DNA from 4 places in the Rouxiella sp. WC2420 genome. Region 2 is predicted to be linked to each of the others. Evidence: predicted binding sites of a transcription regulator. Region 2 holds the regulator's gene; each other region holds the start of a gene.
The links. The regulator PhoB, encoded in region 2, activates phosphate uptake and scavenging genes when phosphate is short. The targets are predictions, from matches to a motif close to CTGTCATAAAACTGNCNNAT.

Region 1 (7,692 bases), 430 kb from region 2:
ATGGCAGCTAAAAAGAAAAACCGGCAACTCAACGGCGGTCAAAAGCCGATCTCACAAAGATAGGTCTCTTAGGTTTGTTCGAGACTAAATATAACTTTTGATTTCGTTTCTGAATTAATAAAACCGATGTTCGCAGAATGTCACCTTCAAAAGAAAATTTTTGCCAGAAGAAAGGTCTTTTGATCTCAGCTTAGGTTGCCGGTTTTTCTTAGATAGACCGAATTGGCGGTCTCGGGGCGGCGCTGAGCGAGGGAGAAAGACGTTTTTGGCTTTCGAACGAACGAGGGGACCGCGCAGCGGCGCGACCAACGCCACACACGGTGGCAACTGAAACAAACTCATCGTCTGGTGCCGTACAGGCAAGCGACACCAAAGGGCGCGGAGATGCAAGAGGGCTCGCCCTGGAGACCTCTTGCCCGGTTCCGGCGCGGCCGGTTAAATATCCATTAAAATTAGTGAACCGGAAAAACTCCTCGGTGATCATTGACCTTAAAAAGCCCGTGCGCAGCACCTAAAGCCCATGCGCAGTACACAAGCCGTGCGCAGCACAAAAAAGTTGCCTTTAGATTCCAAATCTAAAACCGCACTCTGTTCGGTCTAACAGAATTCAGCTTGATGAACATCCCGGCTTTTAATCCCCGCGTTTTCCATTTTTTCACGAGCTTCCTCTATGTCGCCCTGCTCTATCTCAAGCTTTTGCTGCGTCTTTCCTTCCTGCGGATTTAGCGCTAGCTCCACCATGATCGGGAAGTGATCCGAACCCATCGGCTCAAGGCGTTTCAGGTCGATTAGAGTGAATTCTTTACTGTGAAAAACGTGATCCAGCGGCCAGCGGAGCACCGGATAACTGGCGTGGAAAGTGTTAAACATCCCTCGGCCACGGCGCGGGTCCAGCAGACCACTGATTTTCATAAATAAACGTGTAGTGCGCGACCAGGCCACATCGTTAAGATCGCCAGTAACAATAGTGGGATACGTTGCCCGCGCCGCCGTATGGCCAACCGCAATGAGCTCGCCATCGCGGTTGGTGGATTCGTCATCTTCCGTAGGGCTAGGCGGCATCGGATGCAAGCAATGCATCACAATTTCCTCGCCCCCCTGCAAACGCACTCGAAAATGCATCGAAGGGATCCCCTCTGCTACCAGATACTGAATTTTCGACTCAATCAGCGGCAAGCGCGAATAAACGTGCATACCATAGAGATTTTCCAGCGGACATTTGAGAGTGTATGAATAATTCGCCTCCAGCGGAGACATTTGCTGTTCCCACCACAAATCAGTTTCCAGCAGCACCACAATATCCGGCTGATTTTTTTCAATAATCTTCAGTAACTTTGCCGTATTGCGATTAGTCATCAACACATTGCAGTTGATGAGTTTGATACGAGAATGCGTGGTGTGCGGTGTCTTTTTGACCTGAATTTTTGCCAGCCCTGTGTACGGGAAAATCCACCAGCTTTGATAAAGAGTACAGCCAAGCGCCAACAGCACGATAATCCACGCCAAAGGCCCACCGCCGGGCAGGAAACACAGCTCCAGAATTAAAAAAATCACCGATAACACCGCCATTTGCAGGCGCGGGAAATCCCAAACTCTGACCCACCAACGCTGGTTACGCGATAGAGGCAATAGGGTTAATAACGTCATAATCAGCGTGAGAATCGCTACCACAAGACGTGCATTATCCATTTATTCTTCTCAATTTGATCCCGTTGTTTGCACATGACACCAATTATGCTGATCCACCACGCCGCCATCAGGTGAGGAATAGCCTATACAACCTAATATACTGTCGAAAAGTTTCTCATGATAGGCCGGTGTTTTATTCTTCGCCATCAGTTGTAGCTGTGCAAAACCCTGACGATTCTGATCGTTAGCCAAAAACTTGTCTGAAGCCCATACCATGATCGGCACTTCTCTCTGCTCGATAGGCGCACGATCGCGTGGTGTTCCGTGGAAATGCATATTTTTCGATACGGATTCCCCATGGTCAGCAGCATAAAATACGACAGCATTTTTATCGCGTAGTTGATTCAGCACCTGCTCGAGGAAATAGTCGGTATAAAGCAGCGAGTTGTCATAAGAATTGATCATCGCTTGCGTAGAACAGGAATTATCTATCCCCATACACTCCGGCTGGTAGCGGGCAAAACTGCGCGGATATCGTTCAGAATAAAGATAGTGCGAGCCTTTGGTATGCAGAATGATGAGATGCTTGCCATCAGGATGATTGGCGATAGAGTCTTTCATCTCATTAATTAGCAAAATATCGTCAACGGGTTTACCGGTATTGCGCTTTTCGGAACCAATAGTTTCCCGTAAAGAGTAAGAATCAGCATTGGTTTTGTTGTAAAACCAGGCCTCGCTTTGCATGGAATAGAGGTCTGAGCTGAATCCTTGTTTTTTAAGTAACGAGAAAACGTTCATCTCTTTCAAAGTGCGTTCCGGATTATCCTGAGTCCCTCCCATTCGTACAAACATACAACGCAGGGAAAGCTTGGTTGCTGTATCACAAGAATAACCTTGCAGCGCGGCCAGATTTTTTTCTTTATCGAGGTTGGGAGTATTGTCCCGCGCATAACCATACAGACCCATGTGGTCGCGCCGGGCACTTTCACCAATGACAAATACGACATACAAATCTTTAACGTCTTTGGGCGGAACATAGGTGAAATGTTTTGCCGGATCGAACAGATTTTTCGTGTCTTCAGATTGGCTGTAAGCGCTATAGGCAAAAAGTCCCAGTGCAGAAAGCCAGTTGGATGGCGAATAGGTTGCGGCAACCACCCCGCCATAACTCGCCATCATGCGATTATCAAGGCGATCATGGGCCTCTTGCTTGTGCTCCATCCACTTCAATGGCATCAAACAAGCCAGACCACTAACAAGCAGCAGTCCTCCTTTGAACAGCAGTTTTTGCCAGGTAGTCTCACGCAAGGCAGAACCGGGCATTTTGCCGCCCCACAGTACAATAAGCGGGATTAGACTGCCGATAAGGGTCCAGAGGAAAAAGTGAGAGCCTACCGACTCTTTCGAAAGGTCTATAGAGTCAAAGGCCAGGGCTGATGCGAGAATACCGTAGCCAATATCGACATTAAAAACAATCATATAGTAGCCAGCGGCGAGCGAGCCGACCACGACAAAACTCATTAATATCCGATAGAAAGTTTTGCCGGTTAAGGACACAAGCGTGGTAATGAAGTAAACCAGAGCAAATGCGGCAATCATCTCAACCATTAGTGCCTGGGTATTGGCGTAATGGACTTGATGAAAACGACGATAGAAAATAGGTAGGTTAAGTATTATTCCCAGGTATAACGCAATAAAAAGTGAAATCTTCTGTTGTATTAGTGCTTTTAATTTATACATCAATCAGTAATGACTCTTTTAAGGATTTGATAGCGAATACAACTCGCTCATTCCGAAGTCATTGCCCAGAGAGCACAAAAAGACAACGGATTACTCTATCAGACCCTAGGATTACAGAATCATTCTGCTTCTGTTCATGACTAAAACAAAATAATGTTACGAACTTTACGAAAAACCTATATATCAATGAGATAAATAAGCACAAAAAAACAATTATTTTGTATGTTTTAACTAAATTAGTTTTGCTGACGCGGAAACGAAAGAGTAAAACGCGTTTTACCGCCGGCCAGTGAACTAACCTGAACGCTACCATGATGCAGCGCCATAATAGCCTGAACGATAGATAATCCCAGCCCGTTTGAACTTCCGCCTTCGCTGCGAGAAGGGTCGGCGCGATAGAAACGGTCAAACAGTTTATCAAGCTTGTCGGCTGGAATGGCTGGGCCGGCGTTGTCGACATTTACCAAACTACTGTCCGGCTGATGATCCACCGAAACCTGTACCTCACTGTTTTCGTTACCGTAATTGATGGCATTGGCAACCAGATTACTCAAGGCACGCTGGAAAAGCAGCGCATCGGCAAACACCACGCCCTCGCCCTGGCAGTGCAACCGAATCCCCCGCTCCTCGGCCAGACCTTCAAAATAGTCAACCACGCGCAGCGTTTCATTCGCCATCGACAATGGCGTGATAGTCAGCACTGAGCGGGCATGGGAAGCGCGCGCAAGAAACAGAATATTTTCCACCATCCGTGAAATGCGCTCCAGCTCGCCCATATTATTAGCCAGCAGCGTTTCGTATTCTTCGGTGCTACGAGTCTGATAAAGCGCAACCTGGCAATGCCCCATCAATGCGCCTACCGGCGTGCGGATCTCGTGGGCCAGATCGGCAGAAAACTGGTTAAGCCGCTGATAACCCTCCGCCAGTCTGTCCAGCATCTCGTTGAATGAGTGAATAAGCTGCTGCAATTCCAGCGGTGCTCCTTCTTCGCTCAATCGGGTAGATAAACTGGTCGGGTGAATTTCGGCAGCTTCCTGCGCCATTTTCTGCAACGGCCGCAGCCCGCGACGGATAACGATATAGCCCAGCCCGGCAATCAGCACATAGGCCAACAGCACCGAGGCAATAATTTCCCAGCGAAAAGCCACCAGCATCCGAGTTTCCCCAGCCATGTAATGCCCTGCCAGAATCTCCACAGTTTGGCCATTTCTCATCCGCACGTCGGCTGCGGCATAGCGCACCGGTATATCATCCATAGCCAAAATATGATGAACACTTTGTAAAGTGAGATCCTGGCCATCAGCGACAGCAGCGACCTCAGGCAACACGATATGACCGGGATTAACATTGATGATCGGTGACTGCCCCACCAGTTTAAAGCGCAAAATATCCTGCTCGTTGCCAAGCATGTTTTCGAATAATCCAGGATTTTGCGTCAGCTGCGTCAAAGGAAAGCTGTTACCCAGCAGTTGACGGAAATACTGCACACGACCCGCAACCTGATAGTCGGCACGGCGCACCATCTCTTTTTCCATCGCGTAATAGAGATAAAAACCTACGCTGCTGACCACCAGAGCGGCTATCAAGGCAAACAGCAAGGTTGAACGCAGGGTTAGTGAAAAAGTCGGTTTACTCATAATCACGTACTTCGCAGACATAGCCGATACCGCGAACGGTATGGATCAATTTCACATCATAAGGACGGTCAATTTTACCGCGCAGGCGTTTCACCGCCACATCAACCACGTTGGTGTCGCTATCAAAGTTCATATCCCAAACCTGTGAAGCAATCATGGTGCGCGACAGCACTTCGCCCTCGCGGCGCATTAATAAATGAAGCAGCATAAATTCTTTGTTTGTTAATGGGATAACCGTTTCCTGACGCGTCACTTTACGCCTCAGGACATCAAGATGCAGGTCAGCCAGCGAATAAGTGTCGGACTCACGCACCGTACCGCGTCGCAGCAGGGTACGCACGCGAAGCATCAGCTCGGTGAATGAAAAAGGCTTCACCAGATAATCGTCAGCGCCCAGCTCAAGGCCGCGGATCCTATCCTGCACTTCATCGCGAGCAGTGAGAAACAGCACCGGTACTGCGCTTTTCTTGCGCAACACTTCCATCACCTGCCAGCCGTTTAGCCCAGGCAGCATCACGTCGAGGATAATCGCGTCATAGCCCTCTTCCAGCGCCATAAACAATCCGTCGGCACCGTTTCGCGCCAAATCTACGCGATAACCCGCCTCACTCAGCCCCTTTTTCAGGTAATCGCCAGTGCTGACGTCGTCTTCGATAACCAGTATCCGCATTAGTGCCTCTGTTCACTGCTATTCTTAATAAAGTCTATCAGTTCTGTCAGAAACCTTTGATGACAATATTGTCATCAACTTGTCATCAGCAGGTCCCTGTTTGTCGTTCACTCTTACTATTATTAGTAAACAGAGTTAAACCAAGTAGCTGTTTTTCTTGGGTGATGCATTACCTGCTCTTTCCTCGATGGAACGAGCTTTGACTTCCTGTCAGTTTCTCATACGAAAATTTGGAGAGTAATATGATTAAGTCCTCACGCCTTGCCGGTCTGCTTTTATCTTCGCTGCTGATGACCAGCGGTGCTTTCGCAGCAGATGCCAGCAACGTTATCAAACCTACTCGTGGCACTATCGACTCAGTGACGCCAACGTCTCTGGTTCTGACCACCCGCTCTGGCGACAAGCTGGACGTTAAATTGACTGACCAGACTAAAATCACTCAGGTTACCGAAGGCAAACTCACTGATATCAAGGCAGACAGCTTTATCGGTACTGCGGCAGTTCCTCAGGCCAACGGCACGCTGAAAGCGCTGGAAGTTCACGTTTTCGCACCAAGCCTGCGCGGCAGCGGCGAAGGCTTTAACCCGTTTGAATCTGCCGATGGCAAAATCAACACCATGACTAACGGCACCGTCGGCAAGCTGGTTAACAGCAATGGCCGCACCCTGACCGTTAAATATCAGAACGGCGAAAAAACGGTAATCGTTCCAGATAATGTTCCAGTAGTTCTGCTGGCGCCGGGCGATCGTAGCCTGCTGAAAGCGGGTGCTCACATCGTTCTGTTCCCGGTTAAAGATGCGCAGGGCGCACTGGCAGCTCGCGGTATTGCAGCCGGTAAAGATGGCGTAACCCCACCGATGTAATTTGGCTTTTGTCATTGATAACTAGTTATGATTAACAGCTTCGGTCCGCCTCCCTCACGTGTCTGCGTTTCAGGGCGGATCGAAGCTGACCTCCCTCCAAGGACACTCTGATGCGTAAAAAAAGAATCCATCCCTGGCCGGTGAGAGTTTGTCATTGGGTCAATCTGCTGGTGATGATTGGCATGGTGATGAGCGGTTGGGGTATTTATAACGCCGACCCCATTTTCAGTTTTACTTTCCCGCAAAGCGCCACGCTGGGCGGCTGGCTGGGTGGCAACATTGGTTGGCATCTGGCGGTGATGTGGGTATTGGCAGCCAATGGGCTGTTTTATGTTCTCTGGGGGCTGTTTAGCGGTCACTTTAAACAACGATTTTTTCCGTTTACTCCCTCCTCCGTATGGCATGATTTTGTCGGCGCTTTGCGCCTGCGTTTGTCGCATAAATCAAACCAATACAATGCGGTGCAAAAGCTGATGTATGTTGGCGTCCTGCTATTGGGGCTGTTGCTGGTGCTTTCTGGGCTGTCAATCTGGAAACCGGTGCAGTTCAGCGGACTCGTTTATCTGATGGGTGGCTTTACCATTGCCCGTTACGTTCATTTTTTTGCGATGAGCGGCATTATGCTGTTCGTTATTGTTCACGTTGTCATGGTGTTACTGGTGCCTAAAACCTTGCCTGCCATGATTACCGGCGGCAAAGCCGTGGCAAATAAACCAGGAGACAGCGCCGATGACTGATGAAAAAAAGCGTCCAAAAATCATCCTCGAGCCGGATCAACGCAAACAGTTGGTTAATATTCAACGCCGTCTGATGATTAAATCCGGCCTGACTCTTGGCGCAGTTTCCATGCTTACCGGCTGTAACATGCAAGACGGCGATGAAGTCGATAAAGTGTTATGGGCCATGTCGCGCTGGAATGATCGGGTTCAGGGATGGCTGTTCAGCGGGCAAAAGCTGGCACAAACTTATTCAGCAGACCAAATTACCAAACCGTTTCGCTTCAATGCTTATTATCCCGAATATAACGTTCCGGAAATCGATATTCCCAACTATCGGCTGGAAGTCTCGGGCAATGTGCAAAAGAAGGCGCCATGGACGCTGGAGCAGCTGCAGCGCTTACCGCAAAGCAGTCAGATCACTCGACTTATCTGTA
Region 2 (7,692 bases):
ACTGACAATCAGCTGCTCCTGCGCCAGCAGTTTTTCGACATCGTTCAGATGCTGTTTTTGCTGCTTGTACTTTTCACGCGTCTGGTTAAGATTTTTTTCAGCCTCGAGCAGCTCTCCCTCGCGTGCGTCAAATTCCAGATGCTGCTGGCTAATCCGCTGGGATACTTGCTGAAACAGCGGCTGAAGGGTGGAGAGTTGCTGGCGAACGGGGCGCAGTCCGACCAGTTCCGAATGTTGACTGCGTAAAGCGGTCTGCGGCGACTGTGCTTCCAGCGCGCTTTGCTGCTGCGTTTGGCTATTCAACTGTGCAACAAGTTCGGCCTCTTTAGCCTGAAATTGCTGATTTCTTTGCGCCGAGGCAGTTTGCTCGCTAGCCAATTTTTGTAGCTCTTCAGCCAATTCCCGCTGCTGGTTTTGCTGTTTAAGATGCCTTTGCCGATCGTCGCTCAGCTTTTCCTGCAAATGATGGATTTTGCTGTCCAGCGGCTGGACTTGCTCCTCGATTAGCTTCTCTAGCCGCAGTTGTTCGGCGGCCTGTTGCTGCTGATGATGCAGCGCTTTTTCCAGAGCCTCATTTAAAGGGGTTTTGGAATGTTGCAACTGTTGCTGCTGCTCACCGAGCTGCGTTAGCTGCCGCTGTAAATCAGCCTGCTGCTGTTGATAGCGCTGGCGATCTTTTAACAACGGGCGAAGCTTTTCCGCCGGTTCGCTGCGCGCCAGCTGCTTTAATTGCGGCTCGGCCTGTTGCGCCTGACTTTCGGCATCGACAAGCTGTTGTTGGTATTGTTGCTGTTTTTGCTGAATGTTTTTCCACTGTTGCAGCCAGTTTAGACCTTGCTGTTGTTCCACTGTTTGCTGGCTGAGCGTGGTTTCCTGCAATCCCAGCTGAGTTAATTCTTGTTCGAGCAGTTGGCGTTGTTCCTCGCTGAGTAATTCAATACCGGCGGCGCGCTGGTGCAGCAGATCGAGGTCGATCTTCGCCTGTTTATGACGATCGAATACCTGTGCAGACAGTCGTCCATAAATCTCGGTGCCGGTCAGCTCTTCCAGCAGTTCGGCTCGTTCGTTGGCCCTGGCGTTAAGGAAGGCGGCAAACTGCCCCTGAGAGAGCATCATCGATTTGGTAAAACGGCCAAAATCCAGCCCCGTCAGCTCGGCAATCGCCGGAAGCTTATCGCGTACTTTGTCGGCGAGAATTTTGCCGTCGGCCAGTTGTGCCAGCTCGACCTTTGGTGCCTGCAAATTACCGGTTGGCGAGTTACCCGCCCGGCGCTGGCTCCAGAAGGCGCGATAGCCTACGCCCTTAACCTCAAACTCGACCTCGGCCAGCGATTCTGCGGTATGGCGGGTCATCAATTCGTTCTGGCTCGGAGACACATCCAGGCGCGGCGTTTGGTGATACAGCGCCAGGCAAATTGCGTCGAGTAGGGTGGTTTTACCGGCCCCGGTTGCGCCAGTAATAGCAAAAAGTCCATTACTGGCGAAGGGTTCGGCGGTGAAATCAATTTTCCATTCACCTTCCAGTGAATTGATATTTTTTAATCGTAATGACAGGATCTTCACTGGCTGGTTTCTCCGGCAGAATGGCCGTTTTCGACCTGTTCCAGCACCTGCGAGAACAGGGTGCGTATCCGCTGCTGGCGGCCCTCTTCAGGGGTATTTTCCTGCGCCAGTCGGCGTTCAAACACTTCGCTGACGCTAAGCTCTTTCAACGTTTCTTTCTCTTGCTGTAACAGACCGCTCAGACGCTGCTCTTTACTGCGCCGAAGTAGCACGACCTCCACCGGCAACGGATCGGTAAGCTGCTGGATACGCCGTTGGATATCGCTGAGATAATCCTGCGTCGCGACTTCAATATCGAGCCAAACCGGCAGCGTTTCCTGATTTTTTTCATAGGACTGCAGCTGTTTTTCAATCTCGGCCAGTGTGCCCTTAATGATTTCCATCGGCTGAGAGCGCGGGATCGCCAATGTTTCAATACTGTTAAGTTGATCGGCGGTGTAATCCAGCAGATAAACGCTTTTTTCATTGCTGGCTTCGTCAAAACTCAGGGGGATTGGCGAGCCGCTGTAGCGAATATGCTCGGTCCTGGCGATTTTCTGCGCTTTGTGAATGTGCCCCAACGCCACGTAATCTACCGGCGGGAAGGCCTGAGCGGGGAAGGCGTCTAAGGTACCGATATAAATGTCTCGCACCGAGTCGGAAGTGGTTACACCGACAGTGGTCAGATGGCCGGTAGCGATAATCGGCACCGCCACGCCGAGATGCTGGCGATGATCGCAGGCTGCCTGATAAAGCGCTGAATAATGTCCGGCGATAGCTTCTTGTAATGCAAGCTGTTTTTCGCTACCGGATTGCCCTGCCTGACTAGCCAGCAGATCGCGCGGGCGTAAAAACGGGATTGCACAAAGTATTGCCCCCGGCTGACCCTCGCGGTTTTTCAGGGTAATCACCTGGCGAGAAATATCCTCACCGACAGTCGCGATCACCTGAGTATTGAGGCAGGAAAGCAGCTCGCGAGATTCGTTCAGCGTAGCGACTGAGTCATGGTTTCCCGCCAGCACAATCAGCTGGCAGCCTGTCTGCTGTAAGTTCACCACAAAGCGGTTATACAGTTCGCGCGCATAGCTTGGCGGCGAGCCGGTATCGAAAATATCCCCCGCGACAATCACCGCATCGACCTGATGCTGTTCAACCTGTCCGATTAGCCAGTCAAGAAAAGCCTGATGTTCAGGCGCACGGCTTTTGGTAAAAAAGTACTGGCCGAGATGCCAGTCAGAGGTGTGAATCAGTCGCATGGGGGTCTCGCGGTGGCTGTAACAGGCGGCAAGTATAAACGCCCACGACCTTCTCTGTCCCCGAAAAATCATAACCATGTCATGTGCCTGAACTTAATATGACGGCTTGGCTACACTTAATTACACTCGAAATTGTTTTTCATAAATCTGTCACAAAACTGACGCATAATGGCGCCCGAAATCAAAATTAAGTTCGCTAACTTATTTGGCAGGCTATCAAAATGGCTAGACGCATATTAGTTGTGGAAGATGAAGCACCGATCCGTGAAATGGTTTGTTTTGTGCTTGAGCAAAATGGTTATCAAGCCATTGAGGCTGAAGATTTCGATTCGGCGGTCAATCGTTTGATTGAACCTTACCCGGAATTAATTTTACTCGATTGGATGTTGCCCGGTGGATCCGGAATTCAGTTTATTAAACATCTAAAACGCGAAGCGCTGACCCGCGATATTCCGGTGATGATGCTGACCGCCCGTGGCGAAGAAGAAGACCGCGTTCGCGGGCTGGAAGTTGGCGCGGATGACTATATTACCAAGCCGTTTTCGCCTAAAGAGTTAGTGGCGCGCATTAAAGCAGTTATGCGTCGTATCTCACCAATGGCGGTCGAAGAAGTTATTGATATGAAAGGGTTAAGCTTGGATCCATCCTCGCACCGTGTGATGGCCAACGAGCTTGCGCTGGACATGGGGCCTACCGAATTCAAGCTTCTACACTTCTTTATGACCCATTCCGAGCGCGTTTACAGCCGTGAACAGTTGCTCAATAACGTCTGGGGCACTAACGTATACGTCGAGGATCGTACAGTGGATGTACATATCCGCCGCCTGCGCAAAGCACTGGAAACCAGCGGTCATGACCGTATGATCCAAACGGTGCGTGGAACGGGTTATAGATTCTCAACCCGCTATTAATTAATACCTCAGCTATTTCACGTTGCACCTTTACGGGCATCGTGAAATATATTGGGTATGAATTGATGATGTTATATCTTTCACTCACAGCGGAGATACTGTGTGCTAGAACGATTATCGTGGAGTCGGCTGGCCGGCGAATTATTTATGTTTTGCTGTCCGGCGCTGATATTAGCCATTTTTATTGGCTATTTGCCCTGGTTATTGCTGGCTTCTTTAGTGGCGGCTCTGGGCTGGAATTATTTTAATCAGCTTAAACTTTCACACTGGCTGTGGCTTGACCGAAGTATTACTCCTCCCAGCGGATTATGGAGCTGGGAACCGCTATTTTATGGCCTTAATCAGATGCAGATGCGTAACCGGCGCAGAAGGCGCGAACTGGCGCTGCTGATTAAACGCTTCCGCAGCGGAGCTGAATCCCTCCCTGACGCCGTGGTACTGACGACGGAAGAAGGCAATATCTTCTGGTGCAACGGCCTGGCACAGGAACTGCTTGGTTTCCGCTGGCCGGAAGACAACGGCCAACACCTGTTTAACCTGCTGCGTTATCCCGAACTACGCGTCTGGATCCAGAGCCGCGACTTTACCCGTCCGCTTAACTTGCACCTTAATAACAATCACTACGTTGAATTTCGAGTCATGCCGTATTCGGAAGGGCAGCTATTGATTGTGGCGCGTGATGTCACCCAGATGCGCCAGCTGGAAGGCGCTCGTCGAAACTTCTTTGCCAATGTCAGCCATGAACTGCGCACACCGCTGACAGTGTTGCAAGGGTATCTTGAGATGATGGACGACGAGGCGCTGAAGGAGCCGTTCCGCAGTAAAGCGCTGGATACTATGCAGGAACAGACGCGGCGCATGGACGGGCTGGTTAAACAGTTGCTGACTTTATCGCGTATCGAGGCGGCAACCAACATTGATTTGCAGGAGAAAGTCGACATGCCAGGAATGTTGGGCATGCTGGAGCGCGAGGTGCAGACGCTAAGCAATGGTCGCCATGAAATTGTATTCAAAATCAATGAACAGCTTAAAGTTTATGGCAACGACGAGCAGCTGCGCAGTGCGGTTTCGAATCTAGTGTATAACTCGGTCAATCACACGCCAGCGGGCACGCGCATTGAAGTTAGCTGGCAGCAGACCGCGCAGGGCGCACAGTTTCAGGTCAGCGATAACGGCCCGGGCATTGCACCACAGCATATTCCCCGGCTGACCGAGCGTTTCTATCGTGTAGACAAGGCGCGTTCACGGCAGACCGGTGGCAGCGGGCTGGGGCTGGCTATCGTCAAACATGCGCTCAGTCATCATCATTCAAAGTTGGATATAGAAAGCGAAGTCGGGGTAGGGACGCGGTTTCTATTCACATTGCCTTATCGACTGATTGTCGATGCTCCTCAATTGCCTCACCATCACCGCGTTAAGCATTAAATCTTCACGATAAACGGATCAGCGATGGTCCGTTTTAATCTTATTTAATCAGTTCACACTTTGGGCAACGTGAAATTGTGACGCCCGATCATGAATTTATTTCATGTGATGTGAGAATTCCTCGTTTGGTGATGAACACTATTCATGGCAGCATAGATTTAAAGCCGTTTAGACATCCAGATGTCTAATGTAACTTCTCGGTATTATTAACATTGTTAACTAATCTCCGGGATGTCGTGCTACCCATTAATCAATGTCACGGCGACAGGTTCGTCGGGGCTTTTGCCAGGAGTTCATAATGTCAGTATCAAACCCAATTTATCGCGCCGAAGTCGTTGGTAGCTTTTTGCGTCCAGAAGCGCTAAAGCAAGCACGTCAGCAGTTTAAAGCCGGTGAAATCGATGCTCAGCAGCTGCGTGCGGTTGAAGACAGCGAAATTCGCCGCGTGGTTGAGCAGCAGCGCGAAGCCGGTTTGCAAGTGGTCACTGATGGTGAATTCCGCCGCGCGTGGTGGCACTTTGACTTCTTCGAGGGTCTGCAGGGCGTTGAAGGTTATGATGCAGAGCAGGGCATTCAGTTCAACGGCGTGCAGACCAAATCTCGCAGTATCAAAGTGGTTGATAAGATTGCCTTTGGCGATCACCCGATGATTGAACATTTCAGCTTTCTGAAAAGCATCAGTGGCGATGCGGTAGCTAAAATGACTATCCCTAGCCCAAGCGTGATGCACTTCCGTTTCAACCGTGATGCGGTTAAAGGCGTGTATCCAAATCAGGAAGACTTTTTCAACGATTTAGCTCAAGTTTACCGCGACGCTATCCAGGCGTTTTACGCCGCCGGTTGTCGTTACCTGCAACTGGATGACACCGTTTGGGCGTACCTGTGCTCAGAAGACCAGAAAAAGCAGATCATTGCCCGTGGCGATAATCCGGAAGAGCTGGCGAAAACCTACGCTCGGGTGCTGAATCAGGCTATCGAAGGCAAGCCGGAAGACCTAATCATCGGTCTGCACGTGTGCCGCGGTAACTTCCGTTCAACCTGGATTTCAGAAGGCGGCTACGAGCCTGTGGCAGAGATCCTGTTCGGTACTGTAAATATCGACCGTTTCTTCCTGGAATATGACAACCAGCGTGCCGGCGGTTTCGAGCCACTGCGCTTCATCAAGCCCGGCCAGCAGCAGGCAGTTCTGGGCCTGATTACCACTAAAACCGGCGATCTTGAATTGGCAAAAGACGTGGAGGCGCGACTCGCCGAAGCGGCTGAGTTCTTGAATATCAACCAGATCTGCCTAAGCCCGCAGTGTGGTTTTGCGTCCACCGAAGAAGGCAATAGTCTCAGCGACAAGCAGCAGTGGGACAAACTCAAGTTAGTTGTCGATCTGGCTGAACGCATTTGGTAAAAGCTTGATCTTTCGGGCTACAGCGACGTTCGCCTCCCTCGCTCACCCCAGTCACTTACCTGTGTAAGCTCCTGGGGATGAACTCGGTTGCTGCCTTGCTCTAACTCGAAATCTCTTCGCTTTGGTAAAAGCTTGATTTTTCGAGCTATAGCGGCGTTCGCCTCCCTCGTTCACCCCAGTCACTTACCTGTGTAAGCTCCTGGGGATGAACTCGGTTGCTGCCTTGCTCTAACTCGAAATCTCTGCGCTTTGGCAACAGTTTGATCTTTGATGCTATAGCGGCGTTCGCCTCCCTCGTTCACCCCAGTCACTTACCTGTGTAAGCTCCTGGGGATGAACTCGCTTGCTGCCTTGCTCTAATTCGAAATCTCTGCGCTTTTGGTGTTGAGAATGAAAATATTCCAAACCTGAGTGACTTATTTCTAAAAGTCGCTCGGGTTTTTGTTTTTAAGCATCTTCAAATCTGACTATCAGATTTATAAGAGACTCAAGCTCTTTGTGCATTTAATAGTGCTGCAAGATCATTAATTTAGCGCTTACAAAGCTGACTGTTGCTATTTAGTTAAAAATAACCCGCATTTTTGTGCGTGAAACGTCCATTTCACGGCAGTTTCACGCACTTTTCATTTAATTAAAGCGCAAAGTTGGCATTGATTGCTCAAATATCATACGTATCATGTGGTGATTTTTTAGCTAAATCCAGTGAATTTTACTGCTCAGCGTTTCAAATCCAGTTTAAGATTCTGCTTTTAGGATCGAGACTTGCCTTCATGCACTATAAAAGCGTACCTTAACGCCGCTGCACTCGCATTCCCCCTGCATAAAAAAGTCATTTTCATATCGTCAGGCAACTTCCTCAAGTTTATGCCGAGTGCCAGCAGCGGACACTTTTATTCATTTTGCACAGGCATCACGACATCATCATGAGTCATCAGTTAAAAACCAAAGATATTCTGGCATTGGGCTTTATGACCTTTGCCTTATTTGTCGGTGCGGGAAATATCATTTTCCCTCCGATGGTAGGATTACAGGCCGGTCACCACGTATGGTGGGCCGCACTCGGTTTTATGATCACTGCCGTCGGTCTACCGGTGATGACCGTGATTGCTCTTGCTCGTGTCGGTGGCGGTATTGATGCGCTGAGCACCCCAATTGGCCG
Region 3 (7,692 bases), 740 kb from region 2:
CTGATTCTGCCTCGGTGATTTTCGACGCGATTCAGGCAGCCAAATCACGCAAAGTTGACGTGCTAATCGCCGATACTGCGGGCCGTTTGCAGAATAAATCCCATTTAATGGAAGAGCTTAAGAAAATTGTCCGGGTCATGAAAAAACTGGACGAAGACGCCCCTCACGAGGTTATGCTGACGCTGGATGCCAGTACTGGGCAGAACGCGGTGAGCCAGGCCAGGCTGTTTAACGAAGCAGTCGGTCTGACGGGCATCACCTTGACCAAGCTGGACGGTACCGCCAAGGGCGGCGTGATCTTCGCTATCGCCGACCAGTTTGAGATCCCTATCCGTTACATCGGCGTAGGTGAGGGTATCGAAGATTTAAGGCCGTTTAAGGCTGACGATTTTATTGAGGCACTTTTTGCCCGAGAGGATTAATACGGATGATTCGCTTTGAACAGGTCAGTAAAGCTTATCTAGGCGGGCGACAGGCGCTGCAAGGCGTCGATTTTCATATTCAGCAGGGAGAGATGGCGTTTCTGACCGGCCATTCTGGAGCCGGTAAAAGTACACTGTTGAAACTGATTTGCGGTATCGAACGCCCGAGTGCAGGAAATATCCTGTTTGGCGGACATGATATTAGCCGCTTGAAAAGTCGCGAGGTGCCGTTCCTGCGTCGTCAGATCGGCATGATCTTCCAGGATCACCACTTGCTGCTGGATAGAACCGTTTACGACAATGTGGCTATGCCATTGATTATCGCTGGTGCCAGCGGTGAAGATATTCGCCGTCGCGTTTCTGCCGCGCTGGACAAAGTCGGGCTGCTGGACAAGGCGAAAAATTTCCCTATCCAGCTGTCCGGCGGCGAGCAGCAGCGCGTGGGCATCGCTCGTGCCGTGGTGAATAAACCGGCGGTACTGTTGGCCGATGAACCTACAGGTAACCTGGACGAAGCGCTGTCGGAGGGGATTTTGCGGTTGTTTGAAGAATTTAACCGTGTCGGCGTAACTGTGTTGATGGCAACCCATGACATGGGGCTGATTGCCAGCCGACGTTATCGCACGCTGACTTTGAGTCAGGGAAGAATGACCGGAGGCGCGTACTATGGCGAATAGTCCAAAACCGGTCAGGAAGGCCAAGAGCACCCCTGAATCGAAGAGTAAATCATTGCAGGGCGGTTTCCGCGAGCAGTGGCGCTATGCCTGGAGCAACACCATCCGTGACATGTTGCGCCAGCCGCTGGCCACACTGTTAACGATCATGGTGATCGCCATCTCGCTGACTCTGCCGAGCGTTTGCTATCTAGTATGGAAAAACGTTAGTCAGGCAGCCGAGCAGTGGTATCCGACGCCGCAATTGACTGTGTTTATTGATAAATCGCTGGACGATGACGGCGCTCTCAACGTAATCAAACAGCTGAAGGCCGAAGCTGGGGTCGATAAAGTCAATTATCTGTCCCGTGAAGAATCGTTAAGTGAGTTCCGCAACTGGTCAGGTTTTGGCGGCGCGCTGGATATGCTGGAACAGAATCCATTGCCTGCTTTGGCGATTGTTACGCCGAAAATGAATTTTGAGGATTCCAAGACGCTGAGCACTTTGCGTGATCGCATTGCTGCGGTTCAGGGCGTTGAGCAAGTCCGCATGGATGACAGCTGGTTTGCACGTCTTGCTGCGCTAACAGGGCTGGTGGGGCAAATTGCTTCTATGATCGGCGTGCTGATGATAGTCGCCGTGTTCCTGGTCATTGGTAACAGCGTACGCCTGAGCATTTTCAGCCGCCGCGATACCATCAACGTGATGAAGCTAATTGGTGCCACCGACGGCTTCATTCTGCGACCTTTCCTTAACGGCGGAGCAATGTTGGGCTTCTGCGGCGCGGTGCTGTCATTGATCCTTTCCGAAGGGCTGGTGTGGCGTCTGGAAACCGTGGTTACCCAGGTGGCATCGGTGTTCGGCACGACCTTTGTTCTGCACGGCCTTGGCTGGGACGAAAGCCTGCTGCTGCTGCTGATCTCGGCAATGATTGGCTGGATCGCCGCTTACCTGGCAACCGTACAACATTTACGACGATTTACACCACAGTAAGATTTTTTTGTTATACTCTTCCCTTGTAGCTGCGGATTGTGCTGCAAGGGAAGATCCCCATATTAATACTCTGCGTCAAAGGATCCTTATAATCAGGACCTTAACTTGTTCTTCCCCGGTAAGCACAATTTCCCAATCATTTCCCCTTTACCTCGCATAAAGTCATTGGGCCGAGAAGGCGCTAAGAATGAACTTTGAACGAGATTCAGGGTCAAATTAGCAGCAAATGTGAGTGGTTCTTCGTTGAACTGTATCCGTCGGTATTCATTCCACGGCAACGTTGTGTAAAACCTTCTTACGTCACATTAGAGAGGCTTTAATGACCAAAGAAATGCAAACTTTAGCATTAGTCCCCCAAGGTAGCCTGGAAGCCTATGTTCGGGCCGCCAATGCCTATCCTATGCTTACGGCAGAGGAAGAGCGGGCGCTGGCTGAACGGCTGCATTACGAGGGTGATCTGGAAGCGGCCAAGCATCTGATCCTGTCTCACTTACGCTTTGTCGCTCATATCGCTCGTAATTATTCAGGTTACGGTTTGCCACAGGCTGACCTTATCCAGGAAGGCAACATCGGCCTGATGAAAGCGGTTCGCCGTTTTAATCCAGAAGTCGGCGTACGCCTGGTTTCCTTCGCTGTGCATTGGATCAAAGCCGAGATCCACGAATACGTTCTGCGTAACTGGCGTATCGTGAAGGTCGCGACCACCAAAGCTCAGCGTAAGCTGTTCTTTAACCTGCGCAAAAATAAACAGCGTTTAGGTTGGTTCAGCCATGAAGAAGTCGAGCATGTTGCGCGTGAACTTGGCGTAACCAGCAAAGACGTGCTGGAAATGGAATCCCGCATGGCAGCGCAGGACATGACCTTTGATCCAACGCCGGACGAAGAGCCGCGCGATGGTCAGGCTATGGCACCGATGCTGTATCTGCAGGATAAAAGCTCTGACTTTGCTGAAAGCATCGAAGAAGATAACTGGGAAAGTAACGCCGCCGATAAACTGACTTTCGCAATGGAAGGTCTGGACGAGCGTAGCCAGGATATTATTCGTGCCCGCTGGCTCGACGACGACAACAAGTCGACGCTGCAAGAATTGGCCGACAAGTATGGTGTTTCCGCCGAACGTGTCCGTCAGCTTGAAAAGAATGCGATGAAAAAGCTGCGCACAGCGATCGAAGCCTGATGCGATAATACAGACAAATGCAAAGTAAAAAGCGACCTTGAGGTCGCTTTTTTTATACCTACAATTTGCCGAAAAAACAGTCGCCTTGCCGCTTGAGATAAAAATTACTCGCAGAATCAATGCCGTGTTTTATGCCAGCCGTCTGCTATTAATTCAAATCCGCAGGCGCGCATAAAAGCGTCTAAGGCCGGTTTATCAGCCACTGCCTGCATTGAGAAATCCCGCACTTCAGGCAACTGTTGCTGCAAATCTTCCAGCAAATACAACCCGACACCGCGACGGCGGGTGACTTCACGCACGCATAAATCGTTTAATTCAGCCTCCTTGCCGCTAATAAAAACTTTTACTGCACCCAGCAGGCGATCATTAAAACGAGCGGCAAAAATTATCTTCAGATCGCCCTCGCTTTGCCAATCGGAGACCTGTTGATTCGGCCAGATTTTGGCTAAATCAATTTTATCCTGATCAGTTAATGCGTCGAGTCTTTCAATGGTTAATTTCATGATGAGATGCAGATTTTTAGGGAAAAAGGACGGTGACAGTTTACCTGATCACCCCAGATTCGTTACCTGACTTTTTTCAAGGAAATTTGCGTTTGGTAAGCTGCTTACCCAGCGCAGCGAGTGCCGCTTGCCTGCTAGTGTGATAAAGATTGTTGATTCCAAAAAAATCTGTGTTAAATCTATTAAACCGCACGCTAAGTGCTTTGCGGTTTTTTGTTTATCTATAAATTAACTTTGCTCACATTCTTATCAATTTTGCACACGACCGGGAACATTAAATGAACACAGAAGGTTTACTCGCCGCCCGCATGACCAGGCTCAAGAGTTCGGCTATTCGGGAATTGCTCAAGCAAAGCCAAATGGAAGGCGTTATTTCACTGGCGGGAGGTATTCCTTCTTCGGCGCTATTCGATTTTGAAGGTTTGGCGCAAGCTACCCAACTGGCGATTACCGAGCGGCCTGAGCTAGCATTCCAATACGGCCTGACTGAAGGCAGTCACGGACTGCGCGTCGGCATTGCCGAGCTGTGCAAAGGTCGCGGCATTGTTGCCACGCCGGAAGATATCGTAGTGACCGCCGGATCCCAGCAGGCGCTCGATCTGGTGATGCGCGCGGTGGTTAACCCGGATGACGTGTTCGTTGTTGAGCGCCCAACTTATTTGGCCGCGCTGCAAACCTTGGAACTGGCTGAAGCAAATCTGGTATCCGTTGGTTCTGACGGCGACGGCATGAAGGTTGACGAACTGGCCGAAGTGCTGAAAACCCGAAAAATCAAAGGCGTTTACTTAGTACCGACCTTTGGCAATCCAAGTGGCGTGACGCTGAGTTTGGCGCGTCGCGAACAGCTGGTAAAACTGGCCGCCGAGCACCATTTCCTGATCGTTGAAGATGACCCGTATGGCGAGCTTCGTTTCACGGACGAGCGCCTGCCGACCCTTTACGAGCTTTCGCATGCTCAATACGGCCATGCAGATAACATCATCTACACGTCAACTTTCTCCAAAATTCTGGCACCGGGCCTGCGTCTTGGCTGGGTTATCATGCCGCAATGGCTGTTGAATAAAGTGGCGATCATCAAACAGGCCGCCGACCTGCACGCTAGCTCACTGTCGCAAACTGTAGCGGAATATTATTTGGGGCTGGGTCGACTGGATAAGCAGATTGAAACTATCCGTGCTGCCTACAAAAAGAAATGCAGCCTACTGGCCGAGTTACTGGAACGCGAGCTTGGCCACGTTTTGACCTTCGAATATCCTAAAGGCGGTATGTTCCTGTGGGCGCGATTCCGCGAGCCGCGTAACTGTACCGAATGGATGAAGAAAACCCTCGAGCAGGGCGTAGTCTTCGTGCCGGGCGAGTTCTTCTTCTCGGATAATCCGGATTACTCGACTTTCCGTATCTCCTTCGCCACCGCGACAGAAGAGCAGCTGCATGAAGCCGTTGCCCGCCTGAAACGCGCGCTGTAAAACCGAGATAACAGGTTGGCTGTCTCACTGAGGCGGTTAACCTTAGTGCAAACTGATAAATAACTTAAGGCGCATCGCTAACCCGATGCGCTTCTTTTTTGCCATCTTCCCGTCATCTGCGTTTCACTCTGCTGTCACGTTATTGTCATTTAACGGTTATTTTTCTGTCATTTAGCCGTGTCATGTTAGCTCCCGAATAAAAAAGTTTTTTAACTTCCATTACTTCTCTGCAATTACAAATTCAAACACCGGCAGAATTCAGGAGACAGGCATGTTTAACAATTTAAAAAAATCGGCTCTGGGTGCAGCACTGATGCTGGCTTTCAGCGCCAACGCTCTGGCCGTCACGGAAATTCCTTTCTGGCATTCCATGGACGGCGAGTTAGGCAAAGAGGTCAACTCATTGGCCGATCGTTTTAACCAAACGCATCCTGACGTAAAAATTGTTCCTGTTTATAAAGGCAAATACGACCAGAATCTGGCTGCCGGTATTGCTGCTTATCGCACCGGCAACGCTCCGGCGATTTTGCAGGTCTATGAAGTGGGCACCGCGACCATGATGGCCAGTAAAGCGATCAAGCCGGTCTATCAAGTGTTCGCTGACGCGGGCCTGAAAGAAGACGTTTCCCAATTCGTGCCAACGGTTTCCGGATACTATTCAGACTCTCAGGGTCGTCTGCTGTCTCAGCCGTTCAACAGCTCCACGCCGGTGCTGTACTACAACAAAGACGCGTTTAAGAAAGCGGGTCTGAATCCCGATCAGCCGCCAAAAACCTGGCAAGAGCTGGAGCAGGACACCGCCAAGCTGAAAGAGGCCGGCATGAAGTGCGGCTATGCCAGCGGCTGGCAGGGCTGGATCCAGATTGAAAACTTTAGCGCCTGGCACGGTTTGCCAGTGGCGACCAAAAATAACGGTTTCGACGGCACCGACGCAGTTCTGGAATTTAACAAGCCAGAGCAGATCAAACACATTCAGTTTCTGGAAGATATGAACAAGAAAGGTGAGTTCACCTATTTTGGTCGTCAGGATGAGTCTACTGCCAAGTTCTACAACGGCGATTGCGCGATGACTACCGCCTCATCTGGCTCGCTGGCCGATATTCGTCAGTATGCCAAATTCAACTATGGTGTAGGCATGATGCCTTACGACGCTGACGTGAAAGGCGCGCCGCAGAACGCCATTATCGGTGGTGCCAGCCTGTGGGTGATGAAAGGCAAGGATGATGCGACCTATAAAGGCGTGGCCGAGTTCCTGCAATTCCTGACAACTCCGGCAATTGCCGCGGAATGGCATCAAAAAACGGGCTATCTCCCGGTTACCACTGCCGCCTATGAGCTGACCAGACAGCAGGGCTTCTATGACAAGAACCCAGGTTCTGACGTTGCAACTCGCCAGATGATGAACAAACCGCCGCTGCCGTTTACCAAAGGCCTGCGTCTGGGCAACATGCCGCAAATCCGTACCATCGTAGATGAAGAGCTGGAAGGCGTATGGAGCGGCCAGAAGACGGCAAAACAGGCGCTTGATGAGTCAGTACAGCGCGGTAACCTGCTGCTGCGCCGTTTTGAAGCCTCTGTTAAGCAATAACAACGACCGTTGCCAAATCAATAGGGCAGTGCGTAACAATGAATCTCGACAGCCGTTGTTACGCATTGTTCTTTTGAACAGTTTGGTCACGCCATCGTTGATCTTCGTTGCCCTTTTCAGCCCTTAGTTTCTATGAGTAATTCCTATGAGTTCACACCGTCCCGGGTTTGGCTGTAGTTGGTTGCCGTATGTGCTGGTTTTGCCTCAGCTGTTGATTACGGCGATCTTTTTCCTCTGGCCCGCCGGTCAGGCACTGTGGTATTCCGTGCAAACCATGGATCCTTTTGGTATATCGAGCCAGTTTGCTGGATTTACCAACTTTCAGCAGCTGTTCCAGGACCCCTACTATCTCGCTTCTTTCTACACCACGCTGAAATTCAGCTTCATGGTGGCGTTTTTCGGCCTGGGTATTTCGCTGCTGCTCGCTGCGATGGTGGATCACGTAATCCGCGGTAGTCGTATTTATCAGACTTTGCTAATTCTGCCTTATGCCGTAGCGCCCGCCGTGGCTGCTGTTCTCTGGATGTTTCTGTTTAGTCCTGGATTAGGGCTGATCACTCACTTCCTTGGCACGCTCGGCTATAACTGGAACCACGCACAGAACAGCGGACAGGCGATGTTCCTGGTAGTACTGGCATCTATCTGGCAGCAGGTAAGCTATAACTTCTTGTTTTTCCTCGCTGCGCTCCAATCGATTCCACGTTCGCTGGTCGAGGCCGCTGCCATCGACGGCGCTGGCCCAATTCGTCGTTTCTTTAATTTGGTGTTGCCGCTGATTTCTCCAGTCAGTTTCTTCTTGCTGGTGGTCAATCTGGTTTATGCCTTCTTCGATACCTTCCCGGTAATTGATGCGGCCACGCAAGGCGGTCCGGTACAGGCGACAACAACG
Region 4 (7,692 bases), 760 kb from region 2:
GTGGGCGGCGGGCTGTATCTTTGCTGGATGGGCTGGCAACTGCTGAAGTCTGCGCGGGCGCAAAAAGCGGCGGGTGAAAGCGTATCCGAGATTCAGCCGGTAATCTTGCCCAAGCGCGGTAAAACCTTTATGCGCGGTTTGCTGACCAATCTTTCTAATCCGAAAGCGGTTATTTATTTCGGCAGTATCTTCTCGCTGTTCGTTGGCGATAGCGTCGGCAATGGCGAGCGTTGGGGATTGTTTGCGTTGATCAGTCTCGAAACGCTGGCCTGGTTCTCGGTAGTCGCGATGGTGTTCGCTCTGCCAGTGATGCGCCGAGGTTATCAGCGCTTAGCCAAGTGGATTGATGGCGTAGCGGGCGTGCTGTTCGCGGGTATCGGTATCCACCTGATTATTTCCCGCTAATCTTCAACGTCATGTAATAAAAAACCGCCGATGGCGGTTTTTTGCATTATTAAGTGACTAAAGCAGCTATTTTTCGTTTATCTTCGGCGATTAATACCACACTCCAATGACTTTTTATTCGGATGCCCGCTCCAAATCGCGCTTTCAGGAATAGCCTCACCATGGTGAGTGAGTTTTTGTCCATCATAGGGATAAAACGGGCCTTCTTCGCTGTCGTCAAATTTTCCGCGCCGTTGCCAGCAGCAGCCCAACCATCATAAACAGCGAGCCGAAGATGCGATTGAGCAGGGTCATTTGCTTTGGCGCTTTTATCCAGCCAGAAATGCGTTTTGCCAGCGTGGCGTAACCGATCATCACGATAATATCGACGGCGACAGTGGTAACTCCCAGCACCAGATACTGCGCAACTTGCGGTTGGTGTGGAACGATAAACTGCGGGAACAGCGCGGCGAGAAACACGATGCTTTTTGGGTTGGTAAGATTGACCAGCACCGCGCGTTTGAACAAACGACGGCGCGGCATACTACTGGCCAGCGCGTTCATGTCGATAGCTCCCGCTGCGCGCCATTGGCAGATCCCCAACCAGATAAGATACGCCGCCCCACACCATTTCAGAATTTCAAACGCCAGCAGCGACTGTGACACCAGCGCGCCAAGACCGATACCCACCAGCACGATATGAATCGACAGGCCGAGCTGTAATCCGGAGATAGAGGCGACCGCACCGCGATAACCGTGGCTGATACCGGTACTCATGGTGTTAATGGCACCAGAACCCGGTGAAAGGCTTAAAATCGAGGTTGTGAGCAGATACGTCAGCCACCAATCTACTGTCATTTTACTTCTTCCTTAATGCTGACTCTGCAGCTTGAAATCTATTGAGAACCGTCTTTTTGTGGCACAATACGCTATTGCTTATTAATGCGCTACGGCCTGAAAACAACTTATTTCTCCACGCGGTATTTTTGTTCTGGGACAGTCGATGCCATCAAATTACGATCGCTGGTTAACGCGAGAATACGGCTTTTCAGCCTTTGCTACCGGACCCTTGCTGGATTTCTGGCGCACACGCGAAGAAGCCGAGTTTAACGGGGTTGATAACGTCCCGATCCGCTACGTGCGTTTCTGCTCCGCTCGTCATAACAAAGTCATTTTTATATCCACCGGGCGTATCGAAAGCTACGTAAAATATCCTGAGCTGGCCTACGATTTGTTTAACTGTGGCTACGACGTCATGATTCTTGACCACCGTGGCCAAGGCCGTTCAGGAAGATTACTTAAAGATCCGCACTTGGGGCATGTCGACAAGTTTGACGACTACGTGTCAGATTTATCGACCTTTTATAAGCTCGAGATCGCTCCGCGCAATTATGCTAAAAAGTTTGCGCTGGCTCATTCGATGGGTGGCGCGATCATGGCACTGTTTTTAGCCAGTGAACCTAAAAACTTCGATGCAGCAGTGCTTTGCGCACCGATGACAGGAATTTCGTTGCGCACACCGGACTGGCTAACGCGCAATATTCTTAACTGGGCTGAACGGCGTCCGCTTTATCGTAATAATTACGCACTGGGTACCGGCACCTGGCGGCCACTGCCGTTTGTGGTCAATCGCCTGACCCACAGCCGCGAGCGCTATCGTCGTAATCAGCGTTTTTATGCCGATTATCCCGAGTTGCGGGTGGGCGGGCCGACCTACCATTGGGTGCGCGAAAGCATTCAGGCAGGCGTCAAGATTCTGGAACAAGCCAAAAATATTACTACGCCACTGTTGTTATTGCAGGCAGGTGAAGACCACGTTGTCGATAACAGGTCGCATGCTGCTTTTTGTCAGGCCATGGCCATTGCCGGACACCCCTGCGTTGGGGGTAAGCCGCTGGTTATCGAAGGCGCACGCCATGAGATCCTGTTCGAGCGGGACGATATGCGGGCAAAGGCGTTAGACGCCATCATGCGCTTTTATGCGCGACGAACTTAAACCGCGGCCTACCGCGCACAACTCCATCAGAGGTTAGAACCTAACGTTATGTATCATGTTGTTGCATCCGATTTAGATGGCACGCTGCTGTCACCCGATCATTCCCTGAGCCCTTTCGCCAAAGAGACCCTGCAACTATTAACCCAGCGGGATATTCACTTTGTGTTTGCCACCGGACGTCATCACATTGACGTTGCACAGATGCGCGATGCTCTGGGCATCAGCGCGTACATGATCACCTCCAACGGTGCGCGCGTACACAACACCGACGGCGAATTGATTTTTAGCCATAATCTCGACCCGGATATCGCCGAAGATCTCTTCGCCATTGTCCACGAAAATCCCGATATTCTGACCAATGTATACCGCAACGACGATTGGCACATGAATCGCGATCGTCGCGATCAGGAAGACTTTTTCAAAGAATCGATTTTCAAGTACAAGATCTATCAGCCGGGCCTGCTGGAAACTGACGGTATTGCCAAGGTGTATTTTACCTGCGACGATCACGAAAAATTGATCCCGCTGGAGCAGGCGATTAACGCGCGCTGGGGCGACAGGGTCAATGTCAGCTTCTCGCTGCCGGTATGTCTGGAAGTGATGGCCGGTGGCGTGTCGAAAGGCCACGCGCTGGAAGAAGTTTCCAGGCTGATGGGCTATACTCTGAAAGACTGTATCGCCTTTGGTGACGGCATGAACGACCTTGAGATGCTAAACATGTCGGGTAAAGGCTGTTTGATGAGCGGTTCACTGCCGCGTCTAAAAGCGGCGATGCCGGAGGCGGAAATTATCGGCTCCAACGCCGACGACGCCGTGCCGCATTACCTGCGTAAAATGTATCTGAACAGCGAGCGTTAATACTTCGCTTACGAAAAAGGGCCGTCAGTTGTGCAACTCGCGGCCCTTTGTTTTTCCGGCTCATTATCTGATTTTTTTATGACTAACTGCGTTTAGCCAGTTCCGCTTTGTGTTTGCTTTCACTCAGCATAGTCATTACGAGCAAAATCACCGCCAGCACACAGCCGCCGATCATCACGATAAACCCACCATTCCAGCCGAAATAGTCCACCGTGTAACCAACAATCGCGCTTGCTGCGACCGATCCTCCGAGATAACCAAAAAGGCCGGTAAAACCAGCCGCCGTTCCTGCTGCTTTTTTCGGTGCCAGTTCCAGCGCGTGCAGGCCAATCAGCATTACCGGCCCGTAGATCAGAAAGCCGATGGTGATCATGCAGGCCATATCCACGCCGGGATTTCCCACGGGATTAAGCCAGTAAACCACAGTGGCGATTGTCACCAGCGTCATAAAGAACACGCCAGTGGCCCCGCGATTGCCCTTGAACACTTTGTCTGACATCCAACCGCAAAGCAGAGTGCCCGGTATCCCGGCATATTCATAGAGGAAATAGGTCCAGGAAGACTTATCGAGTGCAAAGTGCTTCACTTCCTTAAGATAGGTCGGTGACCAGTCGAGAATGCCGTAACGCAGCAGGTAAACAAATACGTTGGCCAGTGCGATGTACCACAGCAGCTTGTTGGGCAACACGTATTGCATAAAGATTTGTTTTGCCGTCAGTTCTTGCTCGGCCGAAGCTTTGTCATAATCGGCCGGGTAATCGTTTTTATATTCTTCGATAGGCGGCAGACCACAGGATTGCGGGGTATCGCGCATCATTACAAAAGCAAAAATTGCCAGCGCGATAGCGGCAAATGCCGGCATGTACAGCGCGGCGTGCCAGTCGTTAAACCACGCCATGCCGAGCAGAAACAGTAGGGGAGGAATGCCGCCACCGACGTTATGCGCACAGTTCCATACTGAAACGATGCGCCCGCGCTCTTTCTGTGACCACCAGTGAACCATAGTTCGTCCGCATGGCGGCCATCCCATGCCCTGGAACCAGCCACAAAGGAACAGCAATACGAACATGATGGCAATGCTTGACGTTGCCCAGGGCACGAAACCCATAAAAAGCATCACTACGGCGGATAAGATCAGCCCGGCAGGCAGAAAAACGCGGGGATTAGAACGATCGGAGACCGCACCCATAATAAATTTGGAGAAACCGTAGGCGATGGAAATGCCTGACAGCGCCAGCCCAAGATCGCCGCGTGAGAATCCCTGTTCAACCAGATACGGCATCGCCAGAGCAAAATTTTTACGCACCAGATAGTAGGCCGCATAACCAAAGAAAATGCCGATAAATATCTGCCAGCGCAGGCGGCGGTAGAGTGGATCGACGTGCGTATCGTCCACTGGCGCGATATGCGCGGCCGGTTTGAAAATACTAAGCATGATGCCTCCGAGGTGCTTTCCATAGGTATTGAAATGTTCCATAACGAGCATCCTACGGATCCGACACACGAAGATGGAATCTGCTTTATGACAGTAATGTTGCAGAAATATGACTGTCGGGGCGATTCTGCCGGATTTATTAACACTTTGAAATATTAATGCGCATGAATTGGCGGGATGAGATCACGTTTTAAGGATTTATATGCGCATTTACGTTCGATTTTGCGCGAAATGTGAGGGTGTGTTGAAAATAGGCGGGATTTTAAGGACGAAATACGCGGAGGCAGGCTCCGCGTTTATTGCCGCTAATATTACTGAACTTTAAGCGTTGAGATAATCGCTTCGGCATCAGTTTGTGCCTGTTGCTGATTGTCGGCAGGCAGGGTGATTTGCATGGTCATCAGCTGGTTGTCAATTTTCGCCAACACAATAGAAGAATAGGCTTTTGAACCGGCAGAGTTGATCACGCTGTCATACTGTTGCAGAGTTTGACCATTTACCTGGATCGATTTATTGGTCACAACTTGCAGGTTGGTATCGCGATCGTGCTGCTGCTGTTCCAGTCGATTGGCAATAACTTCCAGCGAGTCTGGTGTGGAATCGCCGAGAATAACGATCACTGCTTTTTGCCCGGATTTATCGGCATAAACGTGCATGTTATTGGCTTGAGTACCCAACTTGCCGCTTTGGTCACTCATGCCGTTTGGCAATGCAAAGGTGAGTTTGCCATCCAGCAGGCTAATTTGCTTAGTTGCGGCAGCCGCAGCGGCTGGCGTTGCGCCCTTGTCTGCTGATGCTGTTTTATCATCAGTTTTGCCATCGCAGGCCGCCAAACCGGCAACCAGCAGCGTTATTCCCATAAACTTGGCTAATTTGTGCATAGGGCTTCCTTTAAGTTTCACGCACCTTACATCCGCCAACGCGTGACGGATGTAGATTATTGACTTCACGGCCTTTATGGCAACCTATTCACGGGCGAAAAGCAAGTCAGATATTGGCGGCTTTTGTGTCGTCATGAAACGCTACGGGTTCGCCTTTACCTGATTGCGCCAGGCGCTTGAGCAGGACGTTGAGCAGCATACCGTACATCGGCAGGAAGAAAATCAGACAAATGAGCAATTTGAAGCTGTAATCTACCAGTGCAATTTCAACCCAGTGCTGGGCCATAAACGCATCGCTACTTTTATAGAAAGCAATAAAGAAGAACGCCAGAGTATCGCTGATATTACCGAGGAACATTGCCGCCGTGGGCGCTACCCACCAGCTGTTGCGCTGACGCAGGCGGTTAAACACTTGTACATCAAGGATTTGCCCCAACACGTAAGCCATAAAGCTGGCGGTTGCGATGCGCGCCACCATAACGTTGAGACTACTCAGCGAAGCAAAGCCCTGCCAGCTTCCCTGATAAAACAGCGCGGAGATGAAATATGAAATCACCAGCGCAGGCACCATCACCGATAAAATAATCCGCCGCGCCAGGGGAGCACCAAAAATACGCACCGTCAGATCGGTTGCCAGGAAGATAAACGGAAAGGTAAAAGCGCCCCAAGTGGTAGTAAAACCAAAGATGGAGACAGGTAATTGCACCAGATAATTACTGGAAGTAATGATGGCGATATGAAATAGCGAAAGCCATATCAACGCGGAAAACCGCTGTTGAGCTGTAAAGGAATACATAAATTGTGACCTTTTTAGTGGTTGGGGTGAGGGAACCCAATAACGCCTGCTGCATCTTGCCCTATGCGACGAGTGCTGTGCGGGCTAAATATTGTACTAAAAACGGCGAATTTGCTACCGCGGCGCGCATACTATCCTTCCCACCTCGTTTGCGCAACACTATCCTGCCCCCTTGACGCTGTAACATCGTTGGCTTCGCTCTTTCACCCGAATCACTTACTAAATGCAAGCTCATCGGGATTCACTCGCTTGCCGCCTTGTTACAGCGCCAAGGGCTTTGGGGTACAACATCGCTTGCGTCGTTTAAATTGCGAGTTAAACTGTCGCGGCTTAAACAGGGTGAATCAGAAAGGGGAAACCGCCACCATGAACGACGTATTTGACCATCCCGACCACCAGTTAGACGCGCTCGGCCTGCGTTGCCCGGAGCCGGTAATGATGGTGCGCAAAACCGTGCGTAAAATGAACGACGGTGAAACCCTGCTGATTTTGGCCGACGATCCGGCAACTACCCGCGATATTCCTGGCTTCTGCCGTTTTATGGAACACACCTTAGTAGCCTCTGACACTGAACAGCTGCCTTATCGCTACCTGCTGAAAAAAGGGTTGTAATAAAAAAGCACCGACGCATAACCACGCCAGTGCTTTTAGATTTTAAACAGTCCAGCATTCTGACCTGATTATTTTATGATTTTTTCCTGAGTAACCGCAGCGCATTGGCCGTGACCAAGGCCGTTGCCCCCGAATCTGCTAATACCGCCAGCCAAAGACCGGTCAATCCAATCAGCGTCGTCACCAGGAAAATCCCTTTTAGACCCAGAGCGATAGTGATGTTTTGGCGGATGTTAGCCCGCGTTGCTCGTGAAAGCTCAATCATCTGTGCCAGACCACCGAGGCGATTGTGAGTCAGGGCCGCATCGGCAGTTTCCAGCGCCACGTCGGTGCCGCTGCCCATCGCAATACCTATACGCGCGGCCTTCATCGCCGGTGCATCGTTGATGCCGTCACCTACCATTGCTGTAACCCGGTTCTGGCTAAGCTCGGCCACTGCACGTACTTTATCTGCCGGAAGCAGACCTGCCTTGAAGTCGATGCCCAGTTTGGCGGCAATACTCTGTGCGGCCAGCGGGTTATCGCCGGTCAGCATCACCGTTTCAATTCCCAATCGTTTAAGGTCCGCCAACGCGCTGATAGCGTCCGCCCGCAGTTTGTCCTGCATCGCCAACAGCCCAACCGGGCGCTCATCCTGAACAATCACGACGACGGTTTTACCCATCGACTCCAGCTCGGTAATTTGCGCAACCACTGTGGCCGTCAAGGTATTTTCAGGCAAATGTTTGGG

Region 1: the regulator PhoB is predicted to act here: its motif matches at 5,745-5,764, upstream of AB3G37_RS17790 (heavy metal response regulator transcription factor).
Region 3: the regulator PhoB is predicted to act here: its motif matches at 5,347-5,366, upstream of ugpB (sn-glycerol-3-phosphate ABC transporter substrate-binding protein UgpB).
Region 4: the regulator PhoB is predicted to act here: its motif matches at 4,759-4,778, upstream of glpT (glycerol-3-phosphate transporter).

The regions. Positions count from the first base shown of each region.
Region 1 covers NZ_CP165628.1:3,838,919-3,846,610, forward strand. The annotation lists gene AB3G37_RS17775 (endonuclease/exonuclease/phosphatase family protein) at 598-1,689, opposite strand; gene eptB (kdo(2)-lipid A phosphoethanolamine 7''-transferase) at 1,699-3,369, opposite strand; gene AB3G37_RS17785 (heavy metal sensor histidine kinase) at 3,606-5,006, opposite strand; gene AB3G37_RS17790 (heavy metal response regulator transcription factor) at 4,999-5,676, opposite strand; gene AB3G37_RS17795 (hypothetical protein) at 5,919-6,539, shown strand; gene AB3G37_RS17800 (cytochrome b/b6 domain-containing protein) at 6,650-7,276, shown strand; gene AB3G37_RS17805 (molybdopterin-dependent oxidoreductase) at 7,269-7,692, shown strand, end outside.
Region 2 covers NZ_CP165628.1:4,264,320-4,272,011, reverse strand. The annotation lists gene sbcC (exonuclease subunit SbcC) at 1-1,563, opposite strand, end outside; gene sbcD (exonuclease subunit SbcD) at 1,560-2,798, opposite strand; gene phoB (phosphate response regulator transcription factor PhoB) at 3,020-3,709, shown strand; gene phoR (phosphate regulon sensor histidine kinase PhoR) at 3,812-5,134, shown strand; gene AB3G37_RS19775 (cobalamin-independent methionine synthase II family protein) at 5,433-6,533, shown strand; gene brnQ (branched-chain amino acid transport system II carrier protein) at 7,457-7,692, shown strand, end outside.
Region 3 covers NZ_CP165628.1:5,007,190-5,014,881, reverse strand. The annotation lists gene ftsY (signal recognition particle-docking protein FtsY) at 1-422, shown strand, start outside; gene ftsE (cell division ATP-binding protein FtsE) at 428-1,099, shown strand; gene ftsX (permease-like cell division protein FtsX) at 1,089-2,069, shown strand; gene rpoH (RNA polymerase sigma factor RpoH) at 2,389-3,246, shown strand; gene panM (aspartate 1-decarboxylase autocleavage activator PanM) at 3,363-3,749, opposite strand; gene AB3G37_RS23070 (PLP-dependent aminotransferase family protein) at 4,028-5,215, shown strand; gene ugpB (sn-glycerol-3-phosphate ABC transporter substrate-binding protein UgpB) at 5,487-6,803, shown strand; gene ugpA (sn-glycerol-3-phosphate ABC transporter permease UgpA) at 6,949-7,692, shown strand, end outside.
Region 4 covers NZ_CP165628.1:5,019,907-5,027,598, reverse strand. The annotation lists gene rhtC (threonine export protein RhtC) at 1-405, shown strand, start outside; gene rhtB (homoserine/homoserine lactone efflux protein) at 622-1,242, opposite strand; gene pldB (lysophospholipase L2) at 1,388-2,380, shown strand; gene yigL (sugar/pyridoxal phosphate phosphatase YigL) at 2,429-3,238, shown strand; gene glpT (glycerol-3-phosphate transporter) at 3,321-4,673, opposite strand; gene AB3G37_RS23130 (DcrB family lipoprotein) at 4,985-5,554, opposite strand; gene AB3G37_RS23125 (7-cyano-7-deazaguanine/7-aminomethyl-7-deazaguanine transporter) at 5,661-6,350, opposite strand; gene tusA (sulfurtransferase TusA) at 6,717-6,962, shown strand; gene AB3G37_RS23115 (zinc/cadmium/mercury/lead-transporting ATPase) at 7,036-7,692, opposite strand, start outside.